3 regions of the Pararhizobium sp. LjRoot235 genome follow, and region 1 is predicted to be linked to each of the others. Evidence: riboswitches for the same ligand, from Rfam matches in the RefSeq annotation. Region 1 holds a riboswitch; each other region holds the start of a gene.
The links. A riboswitch is a leader RNA that binds a small molecule or an ion and turns the genes downstream of it on or off. The one in region 1 is predicted to bind cobalamin.
Positions count from the first base shown of each region.

Region 2: it holds a riboswitch for cobalamin, as region 1 does, so the genes downstream of both, ACSQ2Z_RS17160 (aromatic ring-hydroxylating oxygenase subunit alpha) here and bluB (5,6-dimethylbenzimidazole synthase) in region 1, are expected to answer to the same signal.
Region 3: it holds a riboswitch for cobalamin, as region 1 does, so the genes downstream of both, ACSQ2Z_RS08390 (CbtB domain-containing protein) here and bluB (5,6-dimethylbenzimidazole synthase) in region 1, are expected to answer to the same signal.

Region 1 covers NZ_CAXUSP020000001.1:2,153,313-2,162,998, forward strand. Annotated here, with positions in the region: gene ACSQ2Z_RS10240 (phytanoyl-CoA dioxygenase family protein) at 1-848, shown strand, start outside; gene ACSQ2Z_RS10245 (SDR family oxidoreductase) at 936-1,757, shown strand; cobalamin riboswitch at 1,800-2,012, shown strand; gene bluB (5,6-dimethylbenzimidazole synthase) at 2,057-2,749, shown strand; gene ACSQ2Z_RS10255 (DUF2865 domain-containing protein) at 2,750-3,772, opposite strand; gene ACSQ2Z_RS10260 (acyl-homoserine-lactone synthase) at 4,011-4,655, opposite strand; gene ACSQ2Z_RS10265 (LuxR C-terminal-related transcriptional regulator) at 4,855-5,592, opposite strand; gene ACSQ2Z_RS10270 (NADP-dependent malic enzyme) at 5,767-8,079, opposite strand; gene ACSQ2Z_RS10275 (UDP-2,3-diacylglucosamine diphosphatase) at 8,270-9,109, shown strand; gene ACSQ2Z_RS10280 (MFS transporter) at 9,202-9,686, shown strand, end outside.
Region 2 covers NZ_CAXUSP020000001.1:3,486,507-3,496,192, forward strand. Annotated here, with positions in the region: gene ACSQ2Z_RS17135 (transporter) at 1-625, shown strand, start outside; gene ACSQ2Z_RS17140 (BA14K family protein) at 684-1,160, opposite strand; gene ACSQ2Z_RS17145 (glycoside hydrolase family 25 protein) at 1,439-2,416, shown strand; gene ACSQ2Z_RS17150 (DUF982 domain-containing protein) at 2,658-2,963, opposite strand; gene ACSQ2Z_RS17155 (2Fe-2S iron-sulfur cluster-binding protein) at 3,414-4,505, opposite strand; gene ACSQ2Z_RS17160 (aromatic ring-hydroxylating oxygenase subunit alpha) at 4,507-5,751, opposite strand; cobalamin riboswitch at 5,869-6,066, opposite strand; gene ACSQ2Z_RS17165 (DUF6656 family protein) at 6,417-7,022, shown strand; gene ACSQ2Z_RS17170 (diguanylate cyclase domain-containing protein) at 7,145-8,206, opposite strand; gene ACSQ2Z_RS17175 (L-threonylcarbamoyladenylate synthase) at 8,425-9,417, shown strand; gene ACSQ2Z_RS17180 (hypothetical protein) at 9,516-9,686, shown strand, end outside.
Region 3 covers NZ_CAXUSP020000001.1:1,755,140-1,764,825, reverse strand. Annotated here, with positions in the region: gene ACSQ2Z_RS08430 (ABC transporter ATP-binding protein) at 1-275, shown strand, start outside; gene ACSQ2Z_RS08425 (ABC transporter permease) at 272-1,222, shown strand; gene ACSQ2Z_RS08420 (ABC transporter permease) at 1,212-2,027, shown strand; gene ACSQ2Z_RS08415 (gamma-aminobutyraldehyde dehydrogenase) at 2,103-3,530, shown strand; partial or broken gene ACSQ2Z_RS08410 (ABC transporter substrate-binding protein) at 3,535-4,496, shown strand; gene ACSQ2Z_RS08405 (ferritin-like domain-containing protein) at 4,541-5,041, opposite strand; gene ACSQ2Z_RS08400 (hypothetical protein) at 5,200-5,724, shown strand; gene ACSQ2Z_RS08395 (bifunctional diguanylate cyclase/phosphodiesterase) at 5,903-7,669, opposite strand; cobalamin riboswitch at 7,936-8,198, shown strand; gene ACSQ2Z_RS08390 (CbtB domain-containing protein) at 8,247-8,423, shown strand; gene ACSQ2Z_RS08385 (CbtA family protein) at 8,618-9,391, shown strand; gene ACSQ2Z_RS08380 ((2Fe-2S)-binding protein) at 9,410-9,686, opposite strand, start outside.

The sequences.
Region 1 (9,686 bases):
CCGGCGGCGGCGATCATTTTGCCAAGCCTGGCGCCAATGACCGCATCTGGAATTCGTTGGAAAAGCACTGCCTGACGGATCCGGAGAATTTCGCGGCCTATTATGGCAATGCGCTGATTGCGCTTGTCAGCGAAGCCTGGCTTGGACCGAGCTATCAGATGACGGCGCAGGTCAACCGGGTCAATCCGGGCGGCGCGGCGCAATTGGCGCATCGCGACTATCATCTCGGCTTCCAGACATCCGCTGCGATCGAGCAATTTCCGGCTCATGTGCATCGGCTGTCGCCGGTGCTCACCTTGCAGGGTGCGGTTGCCCATTGCGACATGCCGCTCGAAAGCGGGCCGACGCTGTTCCTGCCCTACAGCCAAACCTATGTGCCCGGCTATCTGGCAACGAAACGGCAGGAATTTCGCGACTATTTCGATAGGAACCACGTGCAGCTGCCGCTGTCGAAGGGGGATCTGGTGTTCTTCAACCCGGCGCTCTTCCACGCTGCCGGCACCAATCGTTCGGCCGGCATCAAGCGGGTCGCCAATCTGCTGCAGGTTTCCTCCGCCTTCGGCCGGGCGATGGAGACGGTTAACCGCGAGCGGATGAGTGCAGTGCTCTATCCGGCCCTGAAAGCCATGCTGGCCGATGGCCGTCTATCGGCTGCGCAGGCGGCCAATGCGATCGCGTCCTGCGCGGAAGGCTATTCCTTCCCGACCAATCTGGACCGCGACCCGCCGCTCGGCGGTCTGGCACCGAAGACGCAGGCGCAGTTGATGCATGAGGCGCTGTCCGGCGGGTGGGAGGCGGAGACCTTCGCTGCCGCGCTTGCAGCACAGGCGCAGAAGAAGCTGAGCTGATGCCAAACTCGCCAAATATTTCAAACTTTCGTCCGGTTCCGGGCGGACGTTTTTCCGGTCATGGATATCAAAAAATGGAGGAACGGAATGAGCAAGGATTATGGGCAGCTCGACGGCAAGATTGCCATCGTGACCGGTGGCACGCAGGGGCTCGGGGCGACGATTGCGGCGCTGTTTGCCGAGCGGGGAGCTGCAGGCATCGTCATCTGTGGGCGCAATGCCGCGAAAGGCGAGGCCAAGGCGGCCGAGATCGGTAAGGCGACGGGTACCAAACTGGTGTACGTACAGGCCGATCTCGGAAAGGTGGAGGATGCTCGCAAGGTGGTCGCCGCCTGTGACGCGCAGTTCGGCCGTGTCGACGCACTGGTGAATGCGGCTGCGATTACCGACCGCGGCACCATCCTCGATACAAGCCCGGAACTGTTCGACCGCATGTTCGCCGTCAACGTGCGTGCGCCGTTCTTCCTGATGCAGGAGACGATCAAGATCATGCGGCGGGAAAAGATCGAGGGAACGATCGTCAATATCGGTTCGATGTCGGCCAAGGCCGGCCAGCCCTTCATTTCCGCCTATTGCGCTTCCAAGGGGGCGCTGGAAACGCTGACCAAGAACACCGCCTATGCGGTGCTGCGTAACCGCATCCGCGTCAATGGCCTCAACATCGGCTGGATGGCGTCGGAAGGCGAGGATCGCATCCAGCGCGAGTTTCACGGGGCTGCCAGCGACTGGCTTGAAAAGGCGGCCGCAAGCCAGCCTTTCGGCCGTCTGGTCGATCCTGCCGAAGTGGCGCGGGCCTGTGCCTATCTGTCGTCGGCCGAATCCGGCCTGATGACCGGATCGGTCATCTGCTTCGACCAGTCGATCTGGGGCGCCTATGATGGTTCGCCGCATCCGATTGCCGCCTTGTAAAGAGAACAGGCGGGGCCGCTTGCATTCGGCGGCCCACTATGCCTTTATCGGTTTGGTTCAGGTGCCTGCGAAAGCGGGAGAATCGGGAATCCGGTGAAAGTCCGGGACGTGCCCAACGCTGTGACGGGGACGGCTCTGCTATAATGAATTTCTGATTATTTTCAGAATTCTGCCACTGAATCCTCATGTGATTTGGGAAGGCGGCAAGGCCGGTCGATCCGCAGTCAGAAGACCGGCCTGACGAGATAGACCAGCCCCGCGCGGACGGCGGGAGGTTTCGCATTGTTGGGGATCAAACGATGCAAACGGAACCGCAAGACCGCCTTGTCAGGGCGGAGGCATTTTCATCGGACGAGCGCGCCGCCGTCTACCGCGCCATCGAGACCCGCCGCGACGTGCGGGATCAGTTCCTGCCGACGCCGTTGCCGGATGACGTGATCGCTCGGCTGCTTGCCGCGGCCCACAGCGCGCCATCAGTCGGCTTCATGCAGCCATGGAACTTCATTGTCGTGCGCGATGAAGACAGGCGCCGGAAGGTGTTTGAAGCCTTTCGGCGGGCCAATGAGGAGGCGGCGCTGATGTTCGAGGGGGCCGCGCGCGATACCTATCGTTCACTCAAGCTCGAGGGTATCCGTAAGGCGCCGGTGAGTGTCTGCATCACCTGCGACCCGACCCGTGCCGGAAAGGTCGTTCTCGGCCGGACACATAATCCGCGCATGGATGCGTTTTCGACGGTCTGCGCGGTGCAGAACCTTTGGCTTGCCGCGCGGGCCGAAGGCGTCGGTGTCGGCTGGGTCAGCATTTTCCATGAGCGCGACATCAAGGCAGTTCTCGGCATACCAGATCACATCGAGATCATTGCCTGGCTTTGCCTCGGCTATGTCGATCAGCTCTACGCGGAACCCGAACTGGCGATCAAGGGCTGGCGGCAGCGTCTGCCGCTCGACGAGCTGGTCTTTGCCGACGCCTGGGGGATCAAACCGGGCGAGTGATCAGTTGGGCTGCTGCGGCTGGTATCCCGGGCCGGCCGGATGCATCAGGTCGATCGACGATTCCTGAGAGGGCAGGAAGCGCGGTCCGACAACGCGTACCTTGCTGTTCTGCGGGTCATAGGGGCGGTCCTCAACCAAAGCTCTTGCCTGCGTCGTGCCAGCCTTGCGGGTTCGGATTTCAAGAACGCCGCTGCTGTCTGCCGGCATGCTCTGGTTCGTCGCGGTCTGACGGGCGGGCGTACAACCGCACCGACCGGGCTGAGCGAGGTCACGCGTCTTATAGGCGAAGGCCGTCGGCAGTTCGATATAGGGCTCGCCGGTGGACGCCGAGACCATCTGATCAGTCTCTTCAGTCGCAAACGCATGGTAATACAGCGCCGTTTCCGCACCTGGGCATCGGCGCTGGCAAGCCTCGGCATCGCGCTGGAAATCCGCGGGTGTGGCGCTCGACGAGATCGGGAAGAAAGCGCCGTCGCAGGTGCGAACGCATAGCGTCCGCAGGCTGCCGCCATTGTCAGCGTTCAGCCGGGTGAAATCGGAGACATCGGCACCGCCGCGCAAGGCCGGGTCGTTTTCGCCGATCGGCGGCAGGTCTCTGAGAATGTTACGGTGGATTTCGGGCTCTTCCGCCGCTGCCCTCAGGATTTCATCCTGTTCCTCGGCGCAGCGATTGACATCGAGGGCTGCCATGATCCGGCGGCGACTGATGTCGACGTCGCCACCTGCAGCAAGGTGGCGGCGAGCCTTCAGCGTTTCGAGATCGCTCTCCAGCCGAGCGATCATCTTGCCCAGACTTGCGCAGTCGTCGGCATTCGGGTTGCCGACGATGACTACGCTGCCAGAATTGCATCCGAGACGCCGCCTGTCGCCGCGCGCCTTGCGCAGGTCGAGATTCTGCCGTGAAATGGCGCCGATATAATCGCGCACATTCGCGTTGGAGGCGACGATCTTCGGGAGGTTCGACAGGCGCGCATTCAGCCGGTCACAGACAGCCGAGGCGTCGGCTGTGGCCGTCATGACCATAAGAAGCGGAGCAATAAGCACCGCGAAGCGGACTGAACGGAAAATCACTGCATTTCTCGTTTGAGCGAACCGGCAATCTAGCGGGTGCGGCGGCCCGCACCTCAAAGCCATGCGCCATCATACCGCCATTCGAACGAGGTGCAACGCAGTCTGATTGCCAGCGTTAACGCAATGCCCGGAATTCCGCTATCTGGCCGGAGAGCCGCGATCGCGGCCCTCCAGGAGTGTGTTGTCTATGTCATGCCGCCCGCGCTGTCTCAAGCGACATCGGCGTTTCCAGAACCGGCCCGCCGATTTCGGCAACGGCTTTCATCCTCTCCAGCAGGTCGGTCGTCACCTCCCAGGCGACGGCGACCGCATAGACGGAGCCGATGCGCTGCGGTTCACCGATCCGCTCGCCGGGGCAACCCATGCGGCGGAACATCCGCTCGAGGAAGACATCCGTCACGGTGACGATGTGGCTGAGGCCGGAGGACAGTCCGAGTTCGCCGACGCCGCACATCAGTTCCGCGGCGGCGATCGTCACCTGATTGGAACCGCGATCCTGCGAAATCTCCGGGTCGATGCAGAAACGGCTGGATTCCCATATGGAGGCGCTGCGGACCTCAGGATTGTCGCCGAGCAGGATCGGGAAAGTGTCGTCGAGCATGTTTGGCCCAAGTGTCGGAAGCAGCCGCAGCGCACCGCGCAGGCGGCCGGTCTGGTCCGAGTAAGACAGGACGTAGAGCGGGTTGGCGTCATCATAGTGGTCGATCTCCCAATCGCCGTGCACCGACACGTCCCATTTCAGCAGATCATGGAAAACGCGCTTGCGCAGCCTGAACATGGCGTCAATATCCTGGGGGTATTGTTTGCGGCTGTTGCGGTTAAAAATCCTGATCATTTTTTTGCTCCTGTGATCGCCAATGCGAGGAGCAAATGCTGTCAGTGATCGGCGGCCGGCAAAACTGTCGGTAGTGACAGGTTTCGAATGCACGCTGATATGTGGTGAAATGCAGTGCGTCCTTTCGGACGCACTGAGTTGGCGATTGCGGGACCAGAAATGGGTTGCAGGCGGCGTGGGATGAGGCCGCTTCGCGCAGTCAGAAAGTCGGGATAAGGTCGCGCCGGACGGCCTGGGCGACAGCCTGCGTGTTGGAGACGACGTTCAGCTTGCGGCGGGCATTGGTCATGAAGAAGCGGACTGTCCGCTCGGAGATGCCGAGGATGGTGCCGATTTCCCAGTAGCTCTTGCCGGCCGCTGCCCAGCCGAGCACTTCGGTCTCCCGATGGGTCAGTGTTTCGTTACCATGCTCCGAAAGGTGGATCCTGTCGTCGTTTTCCAGGAGAGAAGCATGAAAAAGATTGGCGAGCAGCTGGAAATCACGCAGATGGCAGCGCCGGTAGGCTGGCCAATCTTCAGCGGGGACATCGGCATGAATCGCTAAAAAGGCGAGGCGGCGTGTCGGTGTCGCGAGCGGCAGGGTCACTCCATCGACACCAAGCCCGAGTTGCGCCGCTGCGGCAAAGAGCGGCTCGCTTTCGGGGTGAAGCGCGCGGGCGGTTGCCCAGTCCACCGGCCTGACGCCACCCATGATCGAGCGAAGGACCGGGTCGATCCGCGGAAATCCTTCATCAATATAGGTTCTGGCTATACTGGCGTTGAAGGTATGGTGGAGCCTGTGTACGACGAAGCCCGATGTTAATATATCAACATCGGCGTAAAGTAGATTTGCAATACTGAAAGTGCTGCGCATCAGGGCGAAAAACCGTTTTGCTTCAACGAGTTTCTCGTTTTCCATAATGTCCAGCAGGTCAAAGAACGCCTGTTGGTCAGTCATGTTGCAAATACCCTGTTATTTAAAGGTATTTTACCATGATAACTGTTTTCGCTCTTTGTCTAGTGCAATCTTTGGTTAATGTTAAGTTTCCAAATATTTCAATTAAAAGTAGTACTTTTGAGCAGATTTATTGTATCGATTGAGCCGGTTCCGGTCCGGCTCAGTCGATCTGCCTCACGCCGGATGCGAGGCTTCCACCACAGCGAGTGCCGCCATATTGACGACACCGCGCGAGGTGACGGACGGCGACAGGATGTGGGCGGGCAGGGCGGTACCAAGAAGGATCGGGCCGACATGCAGGCTGTCGGTCATGGTCTTGACGACGCCGAGCGTGATATTGGCCGCATCGAGATTGGGAAAGACAAGCAGGTTGGCTTCTCCGGTCAGCGTGCTGTTGGGCATGACACGTTTGCGCAGAATTTCCGAAATCGCGGAATCGCCGTGCATTTCGCCATCGACCTCGAGATCCGGCGCCAGTTCATGCACGATCTGCATCGCCTTGCGCATCTTGGACGCGCTGTCTGAATCCCGTGATCCGAAATTCGAATGCGAAACGAGGGCGGCGCGCGGCGTGATGCCGAAGCGGCGGATTTCCTGGGCGGCCATGATCGTCTTCTGGGCGATCTCCTCCGCCGTCGGATCGAAGGTCACGTAAGTATCGGTCAGGAAGGTGGTGCCGCGCTGCGAGATCAACAGGCTGAGCGCCGAGAAATCGAGCACGCCTTCGCGCTTGCCGATGATCTGTGAAACGGCGCGCAGATGGGTGCTGTAGCGGCCTTCGACACCGCAGATCAGCGCGTCGGCTTCACCACGCCGGACGGCGAGGGCGCCGATGACGGTCTGGTTGGTTCTGACGATCGTGCGAGCCGCTTCCGGAATGACGCCAAGGCGGCCGACCAGCGAGAAATACTCATCGACATAGTCACGGAATCGCGGATCGCCTTCCGGATTGACCACCTCGAAGTCGGTGTCCGGGCGGATACGCAGACCGTAGCGCTTCAGGCGCGTCTCGATGATCTGCGGGCGGCCAATCAGGATCGGGCGGGCCGTGTCTTCTTCCAGGAGCACCTGGGCTGCGCGCAGCACACGCTCATCCTCACCTTCGGAGAAGATCACCCGGTTCTTCTGGGCGTTCTTGGCTGCGGCGAAGATCGGCTTCATGATGAAGCCGGACCGGAAGACGAAGCGGTTGAGCTGATCGAGATAGGCGTCGAAATCGGTGATCGGCCGGTTGGCAACGCCGCTTTCGGCGGCAGCCTTGGCGACAGCCGGCGCGATGCGCAGGATCAGACGCTGGTCGAAGGGCGAGGGAATGAGGTAGTCCGGGCCGAAGACCGGCGTTTCGCCGGAATAGGCGCGCGCGGCGACATCTGACGGCTCTTCTCGGGCAAGGGCTGCGATGGCCCGCACCGCGGCCATCTTCATTTCCTCGTTGATCGTGCGGGCGCCGCAATCGAGCGCGCCGCGGAAGATGTACGGGAAACACAGGACGTTATTGACCTGGTTCGGGAAGTCCGATCGTCCGGTGCAGATCATTGCGTCGGGCCGAGCGGCACGGGCAACTTCCGGCATGATCTCCGGATTGGGGTTGGCAAGCGCCATGATGAGTGGTTTTTCGGCCATCTGCACCAGCAGTTCCGGCTTCAGAACGCCGGCTGCGGACAGGCCGAGGAAGACGTCGGCACCGGCGATGCTGTCAGCGAGGACACGGTTGGCGCTGTCCTGCGCATAGACCGACTTCCACTGGTCCATCAGCACTTCGCGGCCGACATAGACGAGGCCTTCGAGATCGTGCACCCAGATGTTTTCGCGCCGGGCGCCGAGCGTAACGAGGAGATTGAGGCAGGCAAGGGCTGCCGCCCCTGCGCCGGACGTGACGATCTTTGCCTTGGCGATATCCTTGCCGGCGAGTTCGAGGCCGTTGAGAATGGCCGCGGCGACGATGATTGCTGTACCATGCTGGTCATCGTGGAAGACCGGGATATCCATCTTGTCGCGGAGCTGGCGCTCGACCTCGAAGCATTCCGGCGCCTTGATATCCTCAAGGTTTATGCCACCGAAGGTAGGCTCCAGCGCTGCGACGACATTGACCATCTGATCGATCTCGGGCGCGGCGATCTCAATATCGAACACATCGATGCCGGCGAATTTCTTGAACAGGACGGCCTTGCCTTCCATGACGGGCTTGGAAGCGAGCGGGCCGATATTGCCAAGGCCGAGGACCGCCGAACCGTTGGAAACGACGGCGACCAGATTGGCACGGGCCGTGTAATCGGCGGCAGTCGACGGATCGTCGCGGATGGCAAGGCAGGGGGCTGCGACGCCCGGTGAATAGGCGAGCGCCAGGTCGCGCTGGTTGCCGAGCGGCTTGGTCGGCTGGATTTCAAGCTTGCCGGGACGCGGATAGCGATGGAAGAACAGCGCCTGTTCGTCGAGATCGCCGCTTGCTGGAACCGTCGGGGTCTTGGCTTTGTCGCCGGTGCTCATATTCGTGAATCCTTCCCTTTGCGTCGCGGCTCTTTTTGCACGAAACGGACGCCCCGTACAGTTTTGAACGACCTGATTGCCCTTGGTTTTCCGCAACCGCAAAATGGCCGATCCACATACTGTCATTTTCCTGAAACAAGAGTCTGTTTTTGACAGGGGTAAGAGAGGCCCGAAAGATCCGCGAGGCAACATGACCGCGAAAGAACAAGACCCAGCCATTCGCCGTTTCAGGACCCTGTTCATTTCCGATGTGCATCTGGGATCGAAAGCGGCCAAGACCGACTATCTTCTGGATTTCCTGCGTGTCACCGAGGCCGAGACGATCATCCTGGTCGGCGACATCGTCGATGGCTGGCGGTTGAAACGCAGCTGGTATTGGCCGCAGGCATGCAACGACGTCGTCCAGAAGCTGTTGCGCAAAGCCCGCAAGGGCAGCCGCATCATCTACATTCCCGGCAATCACGACGAATTCCTGCGCGATTTCCCCGGCGTGCATTTCGGCGGCATCGAGGTTGCCCAACGGCATATCCACGAGGGAGCCGATGGAAAGACATATCTGGTGCTGCATGGCGATGAATTCGATGTCGTGGTGCGCAACGCGCGGCTGCTCGCCTATCTCGGTGACTGGGCCTATGACATGGCGATCCTCATCAATATCGGGCTGTCGGCCGTCCGCCGCCGCGTTGGTCTGCCCTACTGGTCGTTTTCGGCCTGGGCGAAACTGCAAGTCAAGCATGCGGTCAATTTCATCGGCGAGTTCCAGCGGGTGGTCGCCGACGAGGCGCGGCGGGAAAATGCCGATGGCGTCATCTGTGGTCACATCCATCATGCGGTGATGGAGGATGTCGGCGGCGTCCGCTATATCAACACCGGCGACTGGGTCGAAAGCTGCACGGCGATCGCCGAGCATCATGACGGCACGATGGAGCTGATCACCTGGCGTGAATTGAGCGGCGTTCCTGCCGTTCGCGAGGATACGACCGAGATCGAGGCGATGATGGCGCGGGCTCTTTCGCAACAGGCGGCATAAAAACAGCCGCGCAACGACTGTAGGGAAATCTAGCTTCTAGCGCCGCTTGGTGGCGCTGTGATAAGTCATGGACGCATTCATCAGGTCCTTCCATGATTCCCTCGTCTCCGCCTCGTTATCACGAGGATGCGCCGGCTTATTTCGTGCCGCGCATCGCCTTGCTCTTCTGTGCGCCATTGATCGTCAACGGTTTTGCCATGCCGTATTTTCCGGTGTGGCTCAGCACGCTTTCCCTCAGCGATGCCGAGATCGGCATCATTCTGGCGTTGCCGATGTTCGTGCGCGTTATCACGGCACCGCTGGTCGGGCTTCTGGCCGACAGGATCGGTGAGCGGGCCAGCGTGCTCATCTGGTCGGCGGTGCTGTCGCTGCTGACGGCGCTGGCGCTGTTCGTTTCCCATAGTTTCTGGTTCGTGCTGATCATCTACGCGCTGCAGGGCGGCGCCTATTCGCCCTACCTGCCGATCGTCGAGGCCGTCGCCCTGACCGGCGTGCGACGCTGGGGGTTCGACTACGCGAGCATGCGCCTGTGGGGTTCCGTCGCCTTCATCGGTGCGACGATGTTCGGGGGCGTCAT
Region 2 (9,686 bases), 1.3 Mb from region 1:
GCATCCGCTGCGCAGCATCGACCGGGTCAAGGTCGCCGTCGAGAAGAACGCCCGCTGCGCCCGGCCGATCGATCTGTTCGAAATGATGGTGGTCGAGTTCCAGCGCACCCTGATCAGCCTCGTGCTGGAGCTGACCGAAGACCTCAACGTCATCGAGGACGACGTCTATGGCGAGGCGGGCCACAACCACCAGCCGCGGCTGGCCCCGCTGCGGCGAACGGCCGTGCGCCTGCACCGGCATCTGCGCACGCTGCTGGCCTTGTTGCGGCGCGCCGGAACCTCGGAGGAGGATGAAGTGCCGCCGGGCTTCAGCGACGTCGCGGAGCGCCTGTCAGACCGGCTGGAATCCGTCGATCGCGATGTTTTTGCACTGCAGGAACGCGCCCGCCTGCTGCATGAAGAAATCGACAGCAAGCTGTCCTCGGAAACCAACCGCCATCTCTACATCCTGTCGCTGATGACGGCGTTCCTGCTGCCGCCGACGCTGGTCACCGGCTTCTTCGGCATGAACACCAGCAGCCTGCCGTTTGCGGGCGGCGCGCACGGCACATTGCTCGCCGGGTTGTTCATCCTGCTCTCGATGGGCCTTGCCTGGACGATCCTCAGGCGGATCGGAATTCTCTGACACGCGCAAAAAAAGCCGGAGACAAATGCCTCCGGCCAGTTGGTGCGTGTAGGCGACATCAATACGGCGAAATGCACTGCCTGCGCGGGCCGCCATATGGCTGATACGTGTTGTCGTAAGCGCGGTAGCTGCGATAACGGTTGTAGCACCATTCGACATGGCTGCCGCCGTAGCGCACAGGCGGCCGGGCAATGGCGCCGCCGATGATCGCGCCGGCCGTGAAAGCTGCGAGCGGGAACCAGAAGCCGTTGTATTCGCGGTAGCCCGGGCGGTAGTAGCGATAGCCGCGATGACCGCGGTAGTAGCTGTAACCGCCGCGGCGGTAATATCCATCGTAGCCGCGGCGACGCTGGCCGTCGCGATCACGCCACCGTTCCTCGTCACCGCGATAATACTGCACGGCCTGGACATCACTTGCGCGCTCTGCCTTTACCGGTACCGGAATCTGGGGGAAAGCCTGCGATGGAGTGAAAGACGTCGCCAGCATCATGGCCGAGAGGGCCACCGACGCCATTTTTAATCCGAAAACACCCATGGGTTTCTCCATTCGATTTTGTTGTCGACAAGATCGTCTTGCGCAATGAACGGTCCGCGGGCTTTTTTGTTCCGCGAACTACCACAGATAAGCACGTCCGCCGAATTCGCGAGAGACGTGTTGCAACTCCAAGCATTCACTCCTATGCGGCCAGTCGCAGGGGCTTTTGACTTGCCGGCGATTTCCGAACGGCGCAATCGAAGGGCGTCGAGGCGAAAATCGCCCGCAAGGCTCGAGGCATTAACACTCGGTTAACCCTGTTTCAGCACCCTCTTGTGATGGAAAAGCGCCGGTCTATCAGCTTGGGCATGTTTTTCCGCCTCGCCGCTATCCTCGGCGTCGCGCTGTTTTCTCTCGGGGTTGAAGCGCGCGACATCATGCCGTGGAAGTCCAGGGACAATGCGCTCGTCATCGACGCCTACGAGATGAACATCATCGACTGGGATGAGATGCTGAGGGACAAGCGCATCGCCGGCTTCATCTCCAAGGCGTCGGACGGCCTGCCGGAGAGTTTCGCCTGCACGGGAGATCATGGCGGCGATACCGTCGCCCACTGCAAGACGATGTGGCGGAAATATGCGGTCAGCCGCGAGCTCTACCAGACACGGCGGCTCATTGCCCGTGCAAACGGCTTGCTCTGGGGTGCCTATCACCTCGCCCGCCCCGGCAATCCGATCGATCAGGCCAATCATTTCCTCGACTATGCCGACCCCCGCGACGACGAATTGATGGTGCTCGACATCGAAGGCATCGACACGGAAAGATACATGTCCTTGGAGGATGCCGCCATTTTTGCCGGCCATATCAGGACCCGCACCGGCCGCTATCCGATGCTCTATACCAACCACGCGACCGCCAAATACATCGCCGCCAACCGCGACCGTTTCCCGATCCTGTCGCGCCTGCCGCTCTGGTATGCCCGCTACAAGCCTGGCATCCGCAATGTCTTCCCGATGGGAAACTGGGACGGTTACGCGCTCTGGCAGTTCTCCTCGGCGGCGAATTGCGGCAAGCGGCGCTGCCCCTACCGCGTCGCCGGAACCCTGACCGACATCGACGTCAACGTGGCAGCGATGACTGCCAAGGCCCTCAAGGCCGTATGGGCGAAGGGTGAACTCCTGCCGGCAAAACCGCTCGACAAGCCGTTACTGATCGCCACCGGCAAAGGCAGCATCTCCGCAGGCGCAGGCATTGGCGTCGATCTGACTCTGACGGGATCAATCCACCGGGTTTCAGGCGCCCTGGCTTTGCGGTAGGACACGGGCGATTTTCCAGCCGCTACAGCGCCGCGCGTCAAACATGACGCGCAAAGGACGCTGTAGCACTTTGAACCTGCTGCATAATTTTGTCCTTAAATCGATTCCGATTTAAGGAATTATGCAGTTGTCGAACGGGGTGGCACGAGGCTCATCTCCCTCAGTCTCTCATCCCCCTCGGCGATCTCTCCTCGATGGGGCATTGGCGGCGGCGGCCGTTGCCACCGCCGTTTGCTCGATACTACACGGCCGCCGAGGCCCCGCGTTGATGTGATCGACCGTAGGGAAGCGGCGCTGCCATGATTGCCGGCATGCTTGCCTCCAGGCATGCGGCAATGAACGCCTCTCGTGCCACCGCCGCCGGCGTCATCCGGTTCAGCGCCCGCCTGCAGGAGGAGACGGCGCAATCGTAGCGCTCTCCTCGCTTCAACGGCCATTCGTTTTCCAGGAAATCAAGGGCTTCATAGACGCTGCCGAACGTCCGTTCCAAACCGGAGCGTAAGGTAACTTTCAGTGGATGGTTCCACGGGACATCGCGAATAGTCATCTTTTTTCCTCCTTTTTGGCTACCTCTTCGCGGGTATCGGAGGATAATATTGGTAACGAAATCAGACCTTTCAAGGGGCTCTTCAGCGGTCCGGAACTGCCGGGACCAGACAATCGAAGGCCCCCTCCTACCAGGAAGGGGCCAAAGGCATACGTTCTGAAATCGGCGCAAGATACGTGTCTCTTGCATATCGGATTTTACTCTATCGTCGCGCTTCAACAAGTAACGTTTTCCGACAGAGGGTGTTCTGTCCGTTACTGAAGATGCCGGAATGGGATTTCGTTGCGGTGCGGCGACGTTCCGCTGGTGGCGAGGTAAGCCGTGTCCTCAGCCTGATTTCGGGGCTTCGTCAGCGGCACGCCCTTTTTCCTGCCAGGCTGGTTCATGGATTGGTGTTGATGCCCCATGCCGGGGCACCACCCTCACATGTCCATCCGGTCAAGCCTGCCCTCACGCCTCGATCTGCACATCCCCCAATGGCCGCGAACAGCAGGCGAGGATATAACCTTCATCGATTTCGTCGTCGAGGATGCCGCCATTGTGGTGCATCTCGACCTCGCCGGAGACCTTCATGACGCGGCAGGTGCCGCAGAGGCCGCCTTCGCAGGCGGCACCGATGCGAACGCCTGCAGCGCGAGCCGTCTGCAGGATGGTCTGGCCGGGCTGGCACCTGGCCTCCTTGCCAGCCATCGTGAAGGTGACGGTGGCGGCGGCGGCATCGACCTCGGTCCCTCCCCCGATCACGAAGTCTTCAGCCGCCGGTGCCGTCGCCGGCTGGAAGCTTTCCTCGTGATAGCGGTTCATGTCGAAGCCGACGCTTTCCAGCATCGACTTCACGCCGCGCATGAAAGGTTCCGGCCCGCAACAGAAGACGGTGCGGTCGCGGAAATCCGGCGCAAGCAGAGCGAGCTTCGAGGTTTCGATGCGGCCGCGCAGACCATGCCAGCCGTGGCGCGGTGCATGCGTCTCGACGATGAAGCCGAGATTGAGCTTCGGCATGTTGCGCGAGATGTTCTCGAGCTCGTCACGGAACAGCAGATCGTCCGGCTGGCGGGCGCAGGAGAGGAAGGTCACGTCGGTCTGTGGCGCGCAATCAGCCATCCAGCGGGTCATCGACATCATCGGCGTGATGCCGGAGCCCGCTGAGATGAACAGGTACTTTTCGCCCGGATGACGCACGAACGAGAAATCACCGAGCGGGCCGAAGGCCTTCAGTTTCATGCCGGGCTTCAGGTTCTCGAACATCCAGCGCGTGCCGATGCTCGATGCCTGCGCCTTGACGGTCACGGCCACCGAGAAGGGCCGCGACGGCGTCGAAGACAGCGTGTAGGTGCGCATCACCGGATCGTCCGGCTTAACCGGCAGCTCGAGCGTGACGAACTGGCCCGGCAGGTAGCGGAACCAGCTGTCCTTGTCGGCCTTGAAGCCGAAGGTCATCACATCCGGAGCCTCGGCGGTGACGGAGATGCATTCCAGGAGATGCTGCCGGTCGTTGAACGGCAGCAATTCGTCGAAGTGCCGGAAGGATGAAGCAATCGTCATGTCAGGCGACCCGGACCAGAGGGGTGGAGGCTCCATGCAGGCGATCCTGCATGAAATTGACGTACCATTCGACGAACTGCATCACGCCGCCTTCATGCTCCGGCGAATAAGGGCCGGGCTGATAGGCGGGCGAACGGATGCCGAAGGCGTTTTCCTCAACGATCTGGCGATCCTGGTCGTTGGTCTCGGTCCAGACATGAGTCAGTTCCTCGAGGTTATAGTCGACACCTTCGACGGCATCCTTGTGCACCAGCCATTTCGTCGTGACCTGGGTCAGTTCAGGGCCGAGCGGCAGGACGCGGAAGGTGATGGCGTGGTCGGCCAGGATGTGGTTCCAGGTGCTTGGATAGTGGAACATCAGCAGCGTGCCGATATGGCTCTGGCTGACATCGTCGGAGAGCTGGCGCTTGACGGCTCGCTTGCCGGAGATCGTGTAGCTCTCGGCCTCCTGGATCAGCGGCATGCGGGCGATGCGGAACTGGCCGGTCGGCGACATTTTGAATTCGCTTGGCAGGCCTTCGGCTTCGCATTTCGCCCAATGGGCAGCGATGATCGGATCGTCCTTGGCGCCCTGCACGCCGGTCGCGGTCGGCGCTTCCGGATAAGTGCGGCAGAGTTCGGGATGGTTGGCGGCGCAGTGGTAGCACTCGCGGTTGTTTTCCCAGACGAGCTTCCAGTTGCCCTTCTCGATGATCGTGCTTTCGAAGGCGACCTTGGTGTCTTTCAGATTGTGCGGCGTGACATAGGACGACACCATGTCGCGCACCGGCTGGAAATCCATCGGCTCGTCGGCGAGGCAGATGAAGATATAGCCGCCGATCGTTTCGCAATGGATCGGCTTCAGGCTGTGCTGCGTCTTGTCGAAATCCTCGCCCATCTGGCGGGCGAAGAGTAGCTTACCGTCAAGCTCGTAGGTCCACTGGTGATAGGGACAGACGAGCTTGGCCGACGAGCCCTTCTGGCCGGCGCAGACGCGCGAACCGCGGTGGCGGCAGGAATTGTGGAGCGCCCGGACAGCGCCCTGGCGATCGCGGACGACGACGACCGGATAATCGCCGACCTGGACGGTGAAATAGTTGCCGGCCTTCGGGATTTCACAGTCATGGCCGATGAACAGCCAGTCCTTGTACCAGATCTGCTCCATGTCGAGCTTGTAGAGATCGGGGTCGGTGTAGAATGCCTGTTCCAGGCTGTGCCCGTCGCGGCGGGTCTTGAGTTTGCGGAGGACTTCGCTGCGGAGATCCATGTTCGTTTCCTTGTGCTCGCCACTTTTCGGTTGAGCGGACAGGAAAGGAACCACCACCGCGCCGGGAATGCGCGTGGATATGCTGGTTCGCCTTCCGGCTGCCCGCCGCAACCAAGACATCAATTTCGCCACAAGGCTGGTTTCCGGGCTCAGGAGCTGTCCTTTCGGACCATCGCGGCGCCTTCCCGGATCTCTCCAGTGGCCTTTTGCCGAGGTTTCGCTCCACCACCGTTGCGGGGGCAGCGCCGGATTTCGACCGGCTTCCCAATTCTCCGCCCTCCCTATAAAGGCGGCACCTTGAGTGTCTTCATCTAATCTTCCGACGCGGCCGGACAGCCGCCGATTAGCGACATCCGTTTCCAGAATGACGACACATGCACAGCTGCGTTTCCAGACGGCCACATGGCTATTTTATAAGCAGAAACAATGGCGTCTCCTGTTTTTTCGGCAGATGACGCCTTTTCCGCCACGCACCGTCAAATTCTGTGCAGAGACGGTCTCTTTGCGACATATTGCGGCGCCACAGCCCGGTTGAAAGCGCAAGCCTCGCACCATGGCGCGCCGGTAATGCTTGGAAAGACTGCGTTAACCCTCGTAATATAGTTCCTCATAGATATTTCCGCCGACAGTGCATCCAGCACGCTGGCGCAATCTGGTGCAGGCCGATGCCAAACTTGAGATATTTCGACGCTGCTACCGTCAAGAAACGGGTTCAATCGCCGAAATCAGCTGTTCACACAGAGTTCCTGCGCACCGGACGCATCGACCGGCACCAGCAGCAATGGAGTGCCGAGGAAAAGCGCTACCTGACCCATCAGGAAGTGGCCACCCGCACCGGCCGCAGGCTTGAGGCTGCTGGAACGGTGACGCACGAACGCATCAACGGCTTCCATGCCTCCATCCGCTTCCCGAAGCTGATCTTCCATCGCACGCTTTCAGGCAGGCCGCATCTCGGCTATTGCCATGTGACCACGGCACGGACGAAGTTCGCCAAGTTCGACGATGTCCGGTGGTCGTTCTATATCGCCAACTTCTTCTCCGACATCGGCGCCAACGAGCATTTCTTCGAGAAGATCAAGCTGGGCTATTCGCGGATGTATTTTGCCGTCGCGACCGAACTTGATGCGGAAGAAGGCAAGCTGACGCTCAACCGTACCATTCACGACAACGGTCTCCTGTTTCGCACCCGCGATCCGAAAGAAGCCTTGAAGAACGTGCTTTTGCTCGGCGCCTGCAACGAACCGCTTCGCAAGATCATCAGCAGTCTTTGACGCCTTACAGCGCCGCGCGTCAAACCTGACGCGCAAAGGACGCTGTAGCACATTGAGAGTGCTGCATAATTCTATCCTTAAATCGAATCCGATTTAAGGAATTATGCAGTAGCGGCAGCCGCCTATCGCTTGTAGATCAGCCAGTCCCGCCCTGTCGGCTGCTCGTCCTCGCCTCCATGAACGACAGTGTAGTCGCCACCCTTGGCCTGTGCCTTGGCCAGCGCCTTTTCGGCCGCTCCGACGAGATCGAACGCATTGCCGGCACCATGCGACATGCACACACCGACCGAGAGCGTAACACTGCCAAGGCTGCGGCCGGTTTTCGGGTGCTTGAAATGGACACCGCGCAAAGCCGATCGCAGCAGCGCCATCAGGCGGACAACTTCCCGCTCCTCGCCCGCGTTGATCAAAAAGCCGAAGCGGACGCCGTCGAAACGCGCGGCGAGCTCGCTCGGCGGAAAGGCCTGCTGAGCGATGCCGCCGATATGGCGGGCGAGATGATCGGCGATCGCGGCGGCCTGTTCGCCGGACAGCCGCTGGCTGGTGTCCGGCTCGGCAATTGCGACGGCGCAGGACAGCGGCAGGTTGGAATCGGCATAGACCTTGGCGAGCGCCTTGTTGAAGGCGCGGCGGTTGGCCAGGCCCGTGACCGCATCCGAGAATTTCGTCGCCTCGAAATCGGCAAGCTCCTTCTGGACGCCGACGATGACGTTGGATTGCGCCGTGACACTTTGTTCCAACTCGGCATTGTGCGTGACCTGCCGCTCGGTTGCCCGTTTCAGGGCCTGGATCGAGTTCTTTAACGCCGCCTGGCTTGCCTCGTCCGAAACGACGAGCGCCTTCGACGCCTCGCCGATCAGACGGCCATAATCGTCGAGCGAGTTCTTTTCGCGCGAGAGCAAATTCATGAAGTTGCTCATCTCGTCGCGCACGATCGTCGTCGAGCGCGCAAGGACGCTTGCTTCGTGGTGGTGCGGCAGGTATTTGCGGCCGAGTTCGTCGAGTGCGGCCTGCGACTTGTATTTGCCGAGCGCGATGAAGTCCCGCACCAGCTCGGGATTGGCGCCGGCATAGGCCTCGTAGACCAGTTCGTAGTTTCTCGGGACAGCGTCGATGCCCATCTGGTGCATGGCGGTGGCGATGCGCAAGGCAAGGTCGTTCGGCATGGATTTCTTGTTGGCCATTTGCGCTCCGGCAGGGTGTAGAACGCAACATCTAGCATGCCCAACTTTCAGCTCCGCTAATCGAAGCTGTCGCATTTTAAGAAACTTGAAGGGGGCTGTATCGATCGGGCACAGTCAGGGCGACCAGCCGAATGCGCTTGGCAATATCCCGCCGAGCCCTGTAATAGAAACCGCAAAGCCCTGCCCTCACGGACGGCCCTCGATTTTTTGGAAGCTGCATGACCCTCATCATCGACACAAGGACCGAACCGGAGCGCGCATTGGCGGTGGCTTGCGAGACGCTGGCCCAAGGCTTGCCGGTCGCGATCCCGACGGAGACGGTCTATGGCCTGGCAGCCGACGCGACGAACCCGGACGCCATCAGCCGCATCTACGAAATGAAGGGGCGGCCCCGCTTCAACCCGTTGATCTGCCATGTCGCCGATTTTGACATGGCACGGTGTTATGTCGACTTCGACCCGATCTCGCAAAAGCTGGCGCAAGCCTTCTGGCCGGGACCGCTGACGCTGATCCTGCCGATGAAGCCGAGGAGCGGCGTTCACCCGCTTGCCTCCGCCGGTCTCGACACGCTCGGCATCCGCATGCCCGAAGGGTTTTCGCGCGCGGTGATCAAGCGCTATGGCAAGCCGCTGGCAGCCCCGAGCGCCAACACCTCCGGCAAGATCAGCCCCACCAGCGCCGAGCATGTCGCCACCGATCTTGGCGGCAAACTGGCGCTGATCCTCGATGCCGGGCCGGCCGAAATCGGCCTGGAATCGACAATTATCAAGGTCGACGGCGACGAAATCCGGCTGCTGCGGCCGGGCGGGCTCGATGTCGCCGATATCGAAAAACTGACCGGAAAGACCCTGCTGCGACCGGAAACCGCAGGGGCGGCAATCGAGGCGCCGGGCATGCTCGCCTCCCACTACGCACCGGCGGCCGCGGTGCGGTTGAACGCGGCCGATGTGAAGCCGGGCGAAGCATTGATCCGCTTCGGCGGCGCGGCTCTGCCCGGGGAAGAAAAGGCCGCTGTGGTACTTGATCTCAGCCCGTCCGCCAGCCTGCGCGAGGCGGCTGCCAATCTGTTTGCTTATATGAAAAAGGCCGATGCATGCGGCGCCACGACGATTGCCTTCGGACCCATTCCGAGTGAGGGGCTCGGCGAAGCGATCATCGACCGGATTGAAAGGGCAGCTGCGCCAAGGGATATTCCGGAAGCCGCCACATAGCTCCGGTCGAGGCATTGGACCGACTCGGCTTCTCTATATTCAACTTCACTGATATATTTTCCCGGTTGGCCTTTTACGAAAACAGGGAGGGCATGGGCATGATGGCGCCGGCATGGATCTGCGTGATGAGCATAGCCGTGTCAGGGTTTGCAAATAGCCTGCCGGCCGCTCCCTACAGCGACCACGTCCTCGTGAGAGGCGACAGCGATCTGGTGGCACAGGACAAACGGATCGAGAAGATCAAGCGGGGCAATTGCAAGATTGTCCGT
Region 3 (9,686 bases), 400 kb from region 1:
CCAGCGCAACCTGCGCAAGGCTCGGGGTGCCGGCAACGGCGGCCAGCCTGCGGCCGGAAGCCATCGCCATCGGCACCTCCTGGGCCGAACAGCTCACCTTGCCCGGCAGGGTGACGGCGCGCAGTTTCCTCGGTGCTGTCAATCGCATCAGCGTCGATTGCAATGGCGAGAAGATCATCGTTGCCAGCCCCGCCGCCATGCCCATGCCTGATATCGGCGCTGAGGTTCAGCTCGCTTTCTCGCGCAACGACCTTCATCTGATGGAGGCTGCATGAGCGCCGTCGCCACGCAAACGATCCTGCCGAACAGGCCCGGCCTGACGGGAAGCCTCTCGGATTTCCTCTGGAAACATCCGTATGTGCTCCTGACGATCCTGCTCGGCCCGCCGCTTCTCTGGCTCGGCATCATCTATCTCGGCTCGCTGTTCGCCCTGCTCCTGCAGAGCTTCTTCTCGATCGATGATTTCTCCGGGCTGATCAATTACGAGTTCACGCTTGCGACCTACAGGCAGCTGCTCTCGGATGCGAACTTCGACATCATCGTCCGCACCGTCGTCATGGCTGCCACGGTCACGTTGTTTTCGGCATTGATCGCCTTCCCGATCGCCTATTACGCTGCCCGTTACGCCAGGGGCAAATGGAAGGCCGTCTTCTATCTCGGCGTCATGCTGCCGCTCTGGTCGAGCTACCTCGTCAAGATCTACGCCTGGAAGCTCATCCTCGCCAAGGAAGGCATCCTCACCTGGGCCTTCACCAAACTCAACCTGCTCTGGCTGCTCGACGGCTGGCTTTCGCTTCCCGTCATCGGCGGCAATTCGCTTTCGGTCAGCTATACAGGCACCTTCCTCGTCTTCGTCTATGTCTGGATGCCCTTCATGATCCTGCCGATCCAGGCAGCCCTTGAGCGTGTGCCGACCAACCTGATCGAGGCCTCCTCCGATCTCGGCGGCACGCCACAGCAGACGTTCCGCTACGTACTCTTCCCACTCGCTCTGCCCGGCATCGTGGCCGGTTCGATCTTCACGTTTTCGCTGACGCTCGGCGACTACATCATTCCGCAGATCGTCGGCTCGTCGCGGCTGTTCATCGGCCAGGCCGTCTATGCGCAACAGGGCACGGCCGGCAACATCCCGCTCGCCGCCGCCTTCACCGTCGTGCCGATCGTCATCATGGGCCTCTATCTCTGGATGGCCAAACGCATGGGGGCCTTCGATGCGCTCTGACCGCTCCAACGCTGCGCCGCTCGGTGTGAAGGCCGCCGCCATTGGCGGGCTCGCCTTCCTGCACATCCCGATCCTCCTGATCTTCCTCTATGCCTTCACCACGGAGGAAAAGAGCTATCAGTTTCCGCCGCCGGGCCTGACGCTGCAATGGTTCGCGGTCACCTGGAACCGGCCGGACGTCTGGGCAGCGCTTACCCTGTCGGTCAAGGTCGCAACGATTGCGACGGCGATCGCCCTCGTGCTGGGCACGCTTTGCGCTGCCGCCGTCAGCCAGACGCGCTTCTTCGGCCGGGAAGCCATATCGCTGCTCGTTATCCTGCCGATCGCCCTTCCCGGCATCATTACCGGCATCGCGCTGCGCTCGGCCTTCTCGTTTGCCGATATCCCGTTCTCCTTCTGGACCATCGTGCTCGGCCATGCGACCTTCTGCATCGTGGTCGTCTACAACAATGCCGTCGCCCGCTTCCGCCGCGTCTCCGGTTCGCTGATCGAAGCCTCGATGGATCTCGGCGCCGACGGGTTCCAGACCTTCCGCCACGTCATCCTGCCGAATATCGGCACGGCGCTTCTCGCCGGCGGCATGCTCGCTTTCGCGCTGTCCTTCGACGAGGTCATCGTCACCACGTTTACCGGCGGCCAACAATCGACGCTGCCGATCTGGATGCTCGAAGAACTCATCCGCCCGCGCCAGAGGCCTGTCACCAATGTCGTCGCCATGGTGGTGATGCTGGTGACTTTCCTGCCGATCCTGGCGGCCTACTACCTCACGCGTGACGGCGACCAGATCGCCGGCGCCGGCAAATAATCACGCGCCTGTTTCGAAAAAGCGGACACCGGCTTTCCGACAGGAACAGACGCCAGCAAACAAGGGAGAACGGACATGGATACGCAATTGCTGATCGGATCGACATTCGAGGCCGGGACCGAAGCGGAGGAACTGATCCTCAACCCACGAACCGGCGCCAAGATCATCGATCTCGCCGAAGCCTCGCAGTCGCAGATCGAAAGGGCTGTCGACGCGGCCGAAAAGGCCTTTTCCAGCTGGTCGGTGACGACGCCCGCCGAACGCTCCGCCTACCTCCTGAAGATCGCCGATGCCATCGAAAAGGATGCCGACGCCTTTGCCGCCCTCGAGGCGCTGAACTGCGGCAAGCCGATCAATGCCGTGCGCAATGACGAGCTGCCGGCCATCATCGACTGCTGGCGCTTCTTTGCGGGCGCCATCCGTTCGCTGCATGCCACTGTCGCCGGCGAATACCTGCCCGGCCACACCTCGATGATCCGCCGCGATCCGATCGGCATCGTCGGCTCCATCGCGCCGTGGAACTATCCGCTGATGATGATGGCCTGGAAACTGGCGCCCGCGATTGCCGGCGGCAACACGGTGGTTTTCAAGCCCTCCGAACAGACGCCGCTGACGGCGCTGAAAATGGCGCGGCTGCTCGCCGATATCCTGCCGCAAGGCGTCGTCAACGTCATCCTCGGTCGCGGCGAAACGGTCGGCAACACGCTGATCAACCATCCGAAGATCGGCATGGTGTCGATCACCGGCGATATCGCCACCGGCAAGAAGGTGCTGCAGGCGGCTGCCAAGACCGTCAAGCGCACCCATCTCGAACTCGGCGGCAAGGCCCCGGTCATCGTCTATGACGACGCCAACCTCGAGGCGGTCGTCAATGGCATCCGCACCTTCGGCTATTACAATGCAGGCCAGGACTGCACGGCTGCCTGCCGCATCTACGCCCAGGACGGCATCTATGACAAGCTGGTCGCCGACCTCACCGCCGCCGTCTCGACCATCCGCTACAATCTCGCCGACGACACCGAAAACGAGATCGGGCCGCTGATTTCCAAGCGCCAGCGCGACCGGGTGGCAAGCTTCGTCGAGCGCGCGAGCGAACAGAAGCACATCGAGATTACCACGGGCGGCAATCTCGGCAGCAAGGACGGCTTCTTCTTCCAGCCGACCGTCGTTGCCGGTGCTACCCAGGAAGACGAGATCGTCCGGCGGGAGGTCTTCGGCCCTGTCGTCTCTGTCACCCGCTTCACCGACAACGACCAGGCCGTCACCTGGGCGAACGACAGCGACTACGGCCTTGCTTCCTCCGTCTGGACCAAGGATATCTCCAAGGCGATGAAGGCGGCATCTCGCCTGCAATATGGCTGTACCTGGATCAACACCCACTTCATGCTGACCAATGAAATGCCGCATGGCGGCGTCAAGCAGTCCGGCTACGGCAAGGACATGTCGATCTATGCGCTGGAGGATTACACGGCTGTCCGGCATGTGATGATCAATCACGGATAAAACGCTCGCCGGCTGGCAGGCCGACGTCACGTCCAAAGACCGCGCCTTTCAAAGACGCGGTCTTTTAAGTTGCGCGCTGACCAGCACTGGCGACAATCCGGAAATCTACAAGGATTTCGTCGAAAAATTTCCAGCGCTTGCCGAAGTGCCGATCATCGGCGACGGCACCGGTAGCGGCCTGTCCTTCGAGACCATCCTGTCGGTGAAGGCGGACCTCGCCATCATGGCGAACTGGCAGGCGGATAGCGAACTCGGAAAACGGGCGATCGACTATCTGGAAACGACCGGCGTGCCAGTCTTCGTCGTCGACTTCAACAATGATCCCTTGAAGAACACGCCGGGCAACATGCGCCTGCTCGGCAAGATTCTCGAACGCGAGGAACAGGCAAACGCCTTCGCCGATTTCTACGGGGAGCACCTGAAGCGCATAACCGATCGCGTCACGGCCCATCCCGAACCCGGCCCGACCGTTTTGATGGATGCGTTCCCCAATCCGGATCGCTGCTGCTACGCTTACGGCACCGGAGGCCTCGGCGAGTTCATCGGCATCACCGGCAGCCGCAATATCGCCAATGGGAACCTGCCGCGCCAGGGCGGCATCGTCAGCAGTGAATACCTGATCGCTGCGGACCCGGATGTCTATATCGCCACCGCATCGCCAGGAGGCACCTACAGTGCCTTTTCCATCGGTCCCGGTGTCCCGGCCGAGGAGGCCCGAAAGACGCTTGGAGAGGCGGTGAAAAGTCCGGTGCTCGCCAATCTCTCCGCCGTGCAGAAAGGCCGCGTGCATGGATTGTGGAATTTCTTCAATGCCGTGCCGCTGAATATTCTCGCCGCGAAGCCTTTGCCCAGTGGCTACGGCCGGAGCTGTTTGCCGATGTCGATCCGGAGGGAACGCTGACGGAAATCAACGAGCGCTTTGCCGCGGTGCCCTTCAGAGGATCCTATTGGATCAGCCTGATATAGCAAAATGGCCGGGGGTAAATTCCGGCCATTTTAATGGAATGTTATTATGCGGCCTTCTTGAGAGCCATCGCATTGATCGAGGCTTCCGCCAATGCCGTCAGGTCGTGATCAGTCTTGCCTTCCTGTTGCAGCGTTTCATCGAGCAGCTTGACCGCATCCTTGAGACCGAGCATCGTTGCCCACGTCCTCAGCGCCCCATAGCGCGCGATTTCATAATGTTCGACGGCCTGTGCTGCCGCCAGCAGGCCGGCATCGAGCGCCGGTGAATTCCTGAAGTCTTCGAGAACTTCCTCGCCTTCTTCGATCAAGCCGTCGATCGCTGGGCAGTTCTTGCTGACTGCGCGCTTGCCAAAAATTTCGAACACCTGCTGCAGACGTTCGATCTGGCCTTCGGTTTCGTCGCGATGTTTTTCAAACGCCGCCTTCAGCTTGGGGTCGTGGGCGCCCTTGGCCATTTTCGGCAAGGCCTTCAGGATCTTGCGTTCGGCATAGTAGACGTCCTTGAGCAGGTCGTAGAACAGGTCTTCCAGGGCTTTCTGTGCCATTGGTTTCCTCCTTTTCCGTGATTTGAAGCGTCGGAACGACAGACGGGAAACGGGTTGGCGCGCACTTTGTTCCGCCTCGCATTGCAATCGCCGCCCGACGTCGTGCGCCGCTTCCCTCGGGTCAACGCCCCGCCTATATAAAGAGCGGGAGGACTTTGATGATTTGGATATTTCCTGCGCTCGCAGGCATTTTGATTGTCTATTTCGCGACACGTTCGTCGCGCTTCCGGCGATTTGCCGAGCCGGTATTGAGTTTGATGGTTGCGGGCGGGTTGATCATCGCCTTCATCATCTGGATCAATGAAGGCGGCAACTCTCCCAACACGGAGAGCAATCCGAACAGACAGCAGACACAACCGGCGCTGACTCCGCAGGACATCTCCGTTGAAGGACTGGCGTTCACCCGCAACCAGCCGGACACGAGCTATCGTGCGACCGGCACGGCGGTGAACAAAAGTAGCTTCAATCTCGACTATTTCAAACTGTCTGTGACGCTAGACGATTGCCCGGATAACCAGTGCAGGACGCTCGGTGAGGACACCGCCCTCATTCTGGCGCGCATTCCCGCGGGCCAGAGCCAGAGCTTCGAAACCTTCTTCACCTTCCCAAACCGCTACGGCGTGGAGCCAACCGCGCCCAAATGGTCGTACCAGATCACCGAGGTTCGCGGACGGCTGCCATGAACCGCGCTGCCATGAACCCGGCCGCCAACTCGCCCGGCTGATCTCATCCAGATACCAGCTGATACGAGGCAACTCGTTCTGCTCCATCGGCGCGATCGGCCCGGGAACGCAATGGTGCGAACGGACGCCGCGCCCAATGCGTCTACTCGCCTCTTGGATACCTTTTGCAGAAAACCCGTCAAAACTGGACGGCAAGTGCGGCGTTCTGTGTTTCCCTGAGCCGCGCCAGTATCTCAGCCCCCGAGACGGGATAGGCGATCGCATAACCCTGCAGGACATCGCAGCCCAGGCGCGTCAGAAGCTTGGCATGCTCCGGCGTCTCGACCCCTTCGGCCACCACTTCGATGTCTAGCGCTTTGGCGATATCGACGATCGAGCGCAACAGACGCTTCTGTTCGCGCGAGGTGGTGATCGGAAATACCAGCCGCCGATCGATCTTCAGCCGCCGCGGCTTCACCTTCATCAGCCCGATGATCGAGGCGTGGCCCGAGCCGAAATCATCGATCTCGATGTCAATGCCCATATTCTTCAGCGCGGCAACATTGGAAAGTACGCCTTCCTCGCTTTCGTCGAGAAAGATCGTCTCCAGCAGTTCGAATGACAGCGTATCCGGCTCGACATCCAGTTGCTGCAACTCGTCGATCAAAAGCGGATCGGACAACCGCGCTGCCGAAACATTTACCGCGATCCGTGGAACGCGCACGCCCTGCCGCATCCAGGCGCGGCGATCCTTCAACGCCGCCTCCAGGATTGCGGCATCCAGATCATCCAGCATGCCGAGATTTCCCGTGACATCGATGAATTCGCCCGGCAACAGAACCCCGCGTTTCGGGTGGCGCCACCGCGCCAAAGCCTCCAGGCCGACGATGCGGCGTGTCCGCGCATCGACCTGCGCTTGGTAAAAGGGAACAAACTCTCCCTTCTCCAGTCCGCGCGCAAATTGCTTGGCAACGCGGCGCTCGTTGTTGAGCTGCGCCTTGAGGTGCGCCGAGAATACCTCCACCCTGCCCCGGCCAAGTCTCTTGGCGCGATGAAGGGCGACATCGGCTTCCGCGAGCAGGCTGGCGATATTTCTACCGGTGGCGGAAGCCAGGCCGATCGAGGCACCGGTGCGCAGCACTTCGTCATTGTGCCATATCGATTGCTTCAATTGCTGCGCCAGCCGTTCGGCAACCGTCTTCAAGTCTTCCACGGAGTTGAAGTTTGCAACAAGAGCCGCAAATTCGTCGCCGCCTATGCGAGCGACGAAGGCGCTATTCGGTAAAGCGGCGACAATCCGGCCGGCGGTCGATTTCAGCACATCATCGCCCACCGAATGCCCCGCCGTGTCGTTGATCTGCTTGAACCGGTCGAGGCCGATATGGAGGATGGCGAGCTTTTCCAGCCCGGCATCCTCTGAAAGTTCCCCTAATCTGCGATCGAAGAACCTACGGTTCGGCAGCCCGGTCAGGTAGTCGTGTTCGGCCGCGTATTCGATCCTGCGGGCGCTCGCCTCGAGCTCAACTGCGCGTTTTTCGGCAATGGCCTTCTGCCGCTGCAGTTCCCGATTGAGAAGGACATCCGCCGTCACGTCCCATTCCACGCCGATGAAGGTGATATTTCCGTCTTGCTCGAAGCAATGCGCCCTGGAGCGGAGATAGCGAACTTTACCGTCCGGTAGAACAATGCGGTACTCTGACGAGTAGTTGCCTTTGCCCTTGAGGGCATAGTTGAAATCCGCCTCGGCCTGCTCCCGGTCATCCGGATGGACCGCCTTGATCCACAACGCCGCCTTGACGCGCTTGTTTGTCCTGCCGGTTCCATAGAGCAGGTGCATCTGCTTATCCCAGACGACTTCATCCTTCTGCGTATCGTGTTCCCATACGCCGATCCGGGAGGCGTCAAGCGCAAGCTCCAGTCTCCGAAGAATATTCTGAAATTCCTGTTCGGACCTCGCCGCCTTCATTGTTTTCTCTATGAATGACTCTTTCCATGCGGACGTGCGCGGCATTCTGCCGCAAGGTTCCTAAAGAAATATTGCCTCACAAAAACGCGAAATGTAATCCGCAATACAATCAACCATTCAATGCTATTTCATGACAAATAGCCGTACACCGTCTAATTTGCGCTTAACCTGGAAAGATACATGTGCAAGCGAACTTGGGCAAATGGGACGGCAAAGCGGCATCGCGCGTCGTAACCTCGAATTGACATGAGCAGGGCGACATCATAATCATCGTCGGATCAATTGGTTCCCTTGGAAGCGAACGTTTCCGGGGAGTAAATGGGAACGTGACGGATGGACCCATGCTGGGCATCTCAATCACGGCCGACCCCGCGACTGTAGAGCGGTCGGAATTTGTCATGCCGGTTAATCCGGCAAAAGCCACTGCGGCGGCGGGCCTGGCCCGCACCTTGGGAAGGCGAGACAGGTTCACTGGTGCCAAGCACCTGACGCCGCGAGCCAGGAAACCTGCCGGTTGATAAAGGGGCATTGTGCCCATTTGGTGGGAAGTTTCCCACGCGCCATCACGGAGGTTGTCATGGCTACGTCTACAGTTTCGAGCATCCCGCTCTCCCTCAACGACCGCATCACCGCCGGTATCCTCGCCCTTCTGATCGGCGGATTCCTGGTTTTCGGCGCCGGTCTCGCGAATTCCGCAGTGCTGCACGACACCGCACACGACGTTCGCCACTCCTACGGTTTTCCCTGCCATTGATCGGCTGATGTGAGAAGCCGCGCGCTTTTCGCATTCAATCCGGCAACAGAATGCGGGTTTCCATGGAAACCATGCATCGATGGTACATGCGCCCGTGCTGCGGTACCGGGCGGCATTTGCCGTGGGGTTTTCAAACATAGCAAGCCAGAGAGCGTTGACGAGCATCCGCTCCGCTTGAACCTGGGGGTATCGAAATGATTGTCAAAACGCTTCTGGCCGCGTTGGTGGCCGGACTGATTGCGGGTGTCTTTACGACGGTGGCGCAGACTGCGCGGGTCGTTCCGATCATCCTTCATGCCGAAGAATATGAGGGCAAGGAGCCCGCGACGGAACAGCCCGCCGGCACAGACGGGCAGCAACAGCACTCGTCGCTCAAGCAGACAACCACGATCGGCGAAATACTTGCGGCATTCTCTCCAATCACGCCGGCCTACGCCCATGAGGGCGAGCATGAGGACGAAGGCGGCATCATGTTTGGCATGAGCCGCTTTTCAGGAACCTTGCTCGCCAATCTCGTGACCGGCACAGGTTTCAGCCTGTTGCTGACCGGCATCAGCCTGCTGATCGGCTATCCCATCACGCTTCGCAACGGCGTCCTCTGGGGCGCTTGCGGTTGGCTGGCGGTCCACATGCTGCCCGCCATCGGCCTGCCACCGGAATTGCCCGGCTTTCCAGCCGCCGACCTGCATGACCGGCAGATATGGTGGATGGCGACGGTCCTGCTCTCCGGCGCAGGCCTCTATCTCCTTGCACTGCGCCACGAAATCGCTGCGAAAATCGCCGGTCTGGCGGTGCTCGCCGCGCCGCATGTTTACGGCGCACCGCAGCCTGCGGATATTTCGAGCCCGGTTCCGGCCGTTCTCGGCGCCGAATTCGCTGTCGCCGCGCTGGCAACCGCGCTCGCCTCGTGGATCGTGCTCGGCCTTGTCTCGGGCTTTTTCAACGACCGCTTCCTGAAATCGGCGTAACGAAACCGGCTTGCCATCTCAGCCGCCTGTGCGTTCAAGATGGGTGCGCAGGCGGCTTCTTTGCGTCTCCTCGTCGAGAAGCACGCAGACATCGCAAAAGGTCCCACCATCCGTTCGGTAATACAGGCAGCAACCGCTTCTGAGCCGAAAAATGCGCTCGACCGGCACGCCATCCATGATCGCGGCGACCTTTTGATAGCGCAGTGCGTCTGACTTCAGCGGCGAACCTTCGGTGTTGACGATCGCGAGCGCCGAAACCATCGCTTGTTCCTCTTGCGCCGATGCCGCACCTATT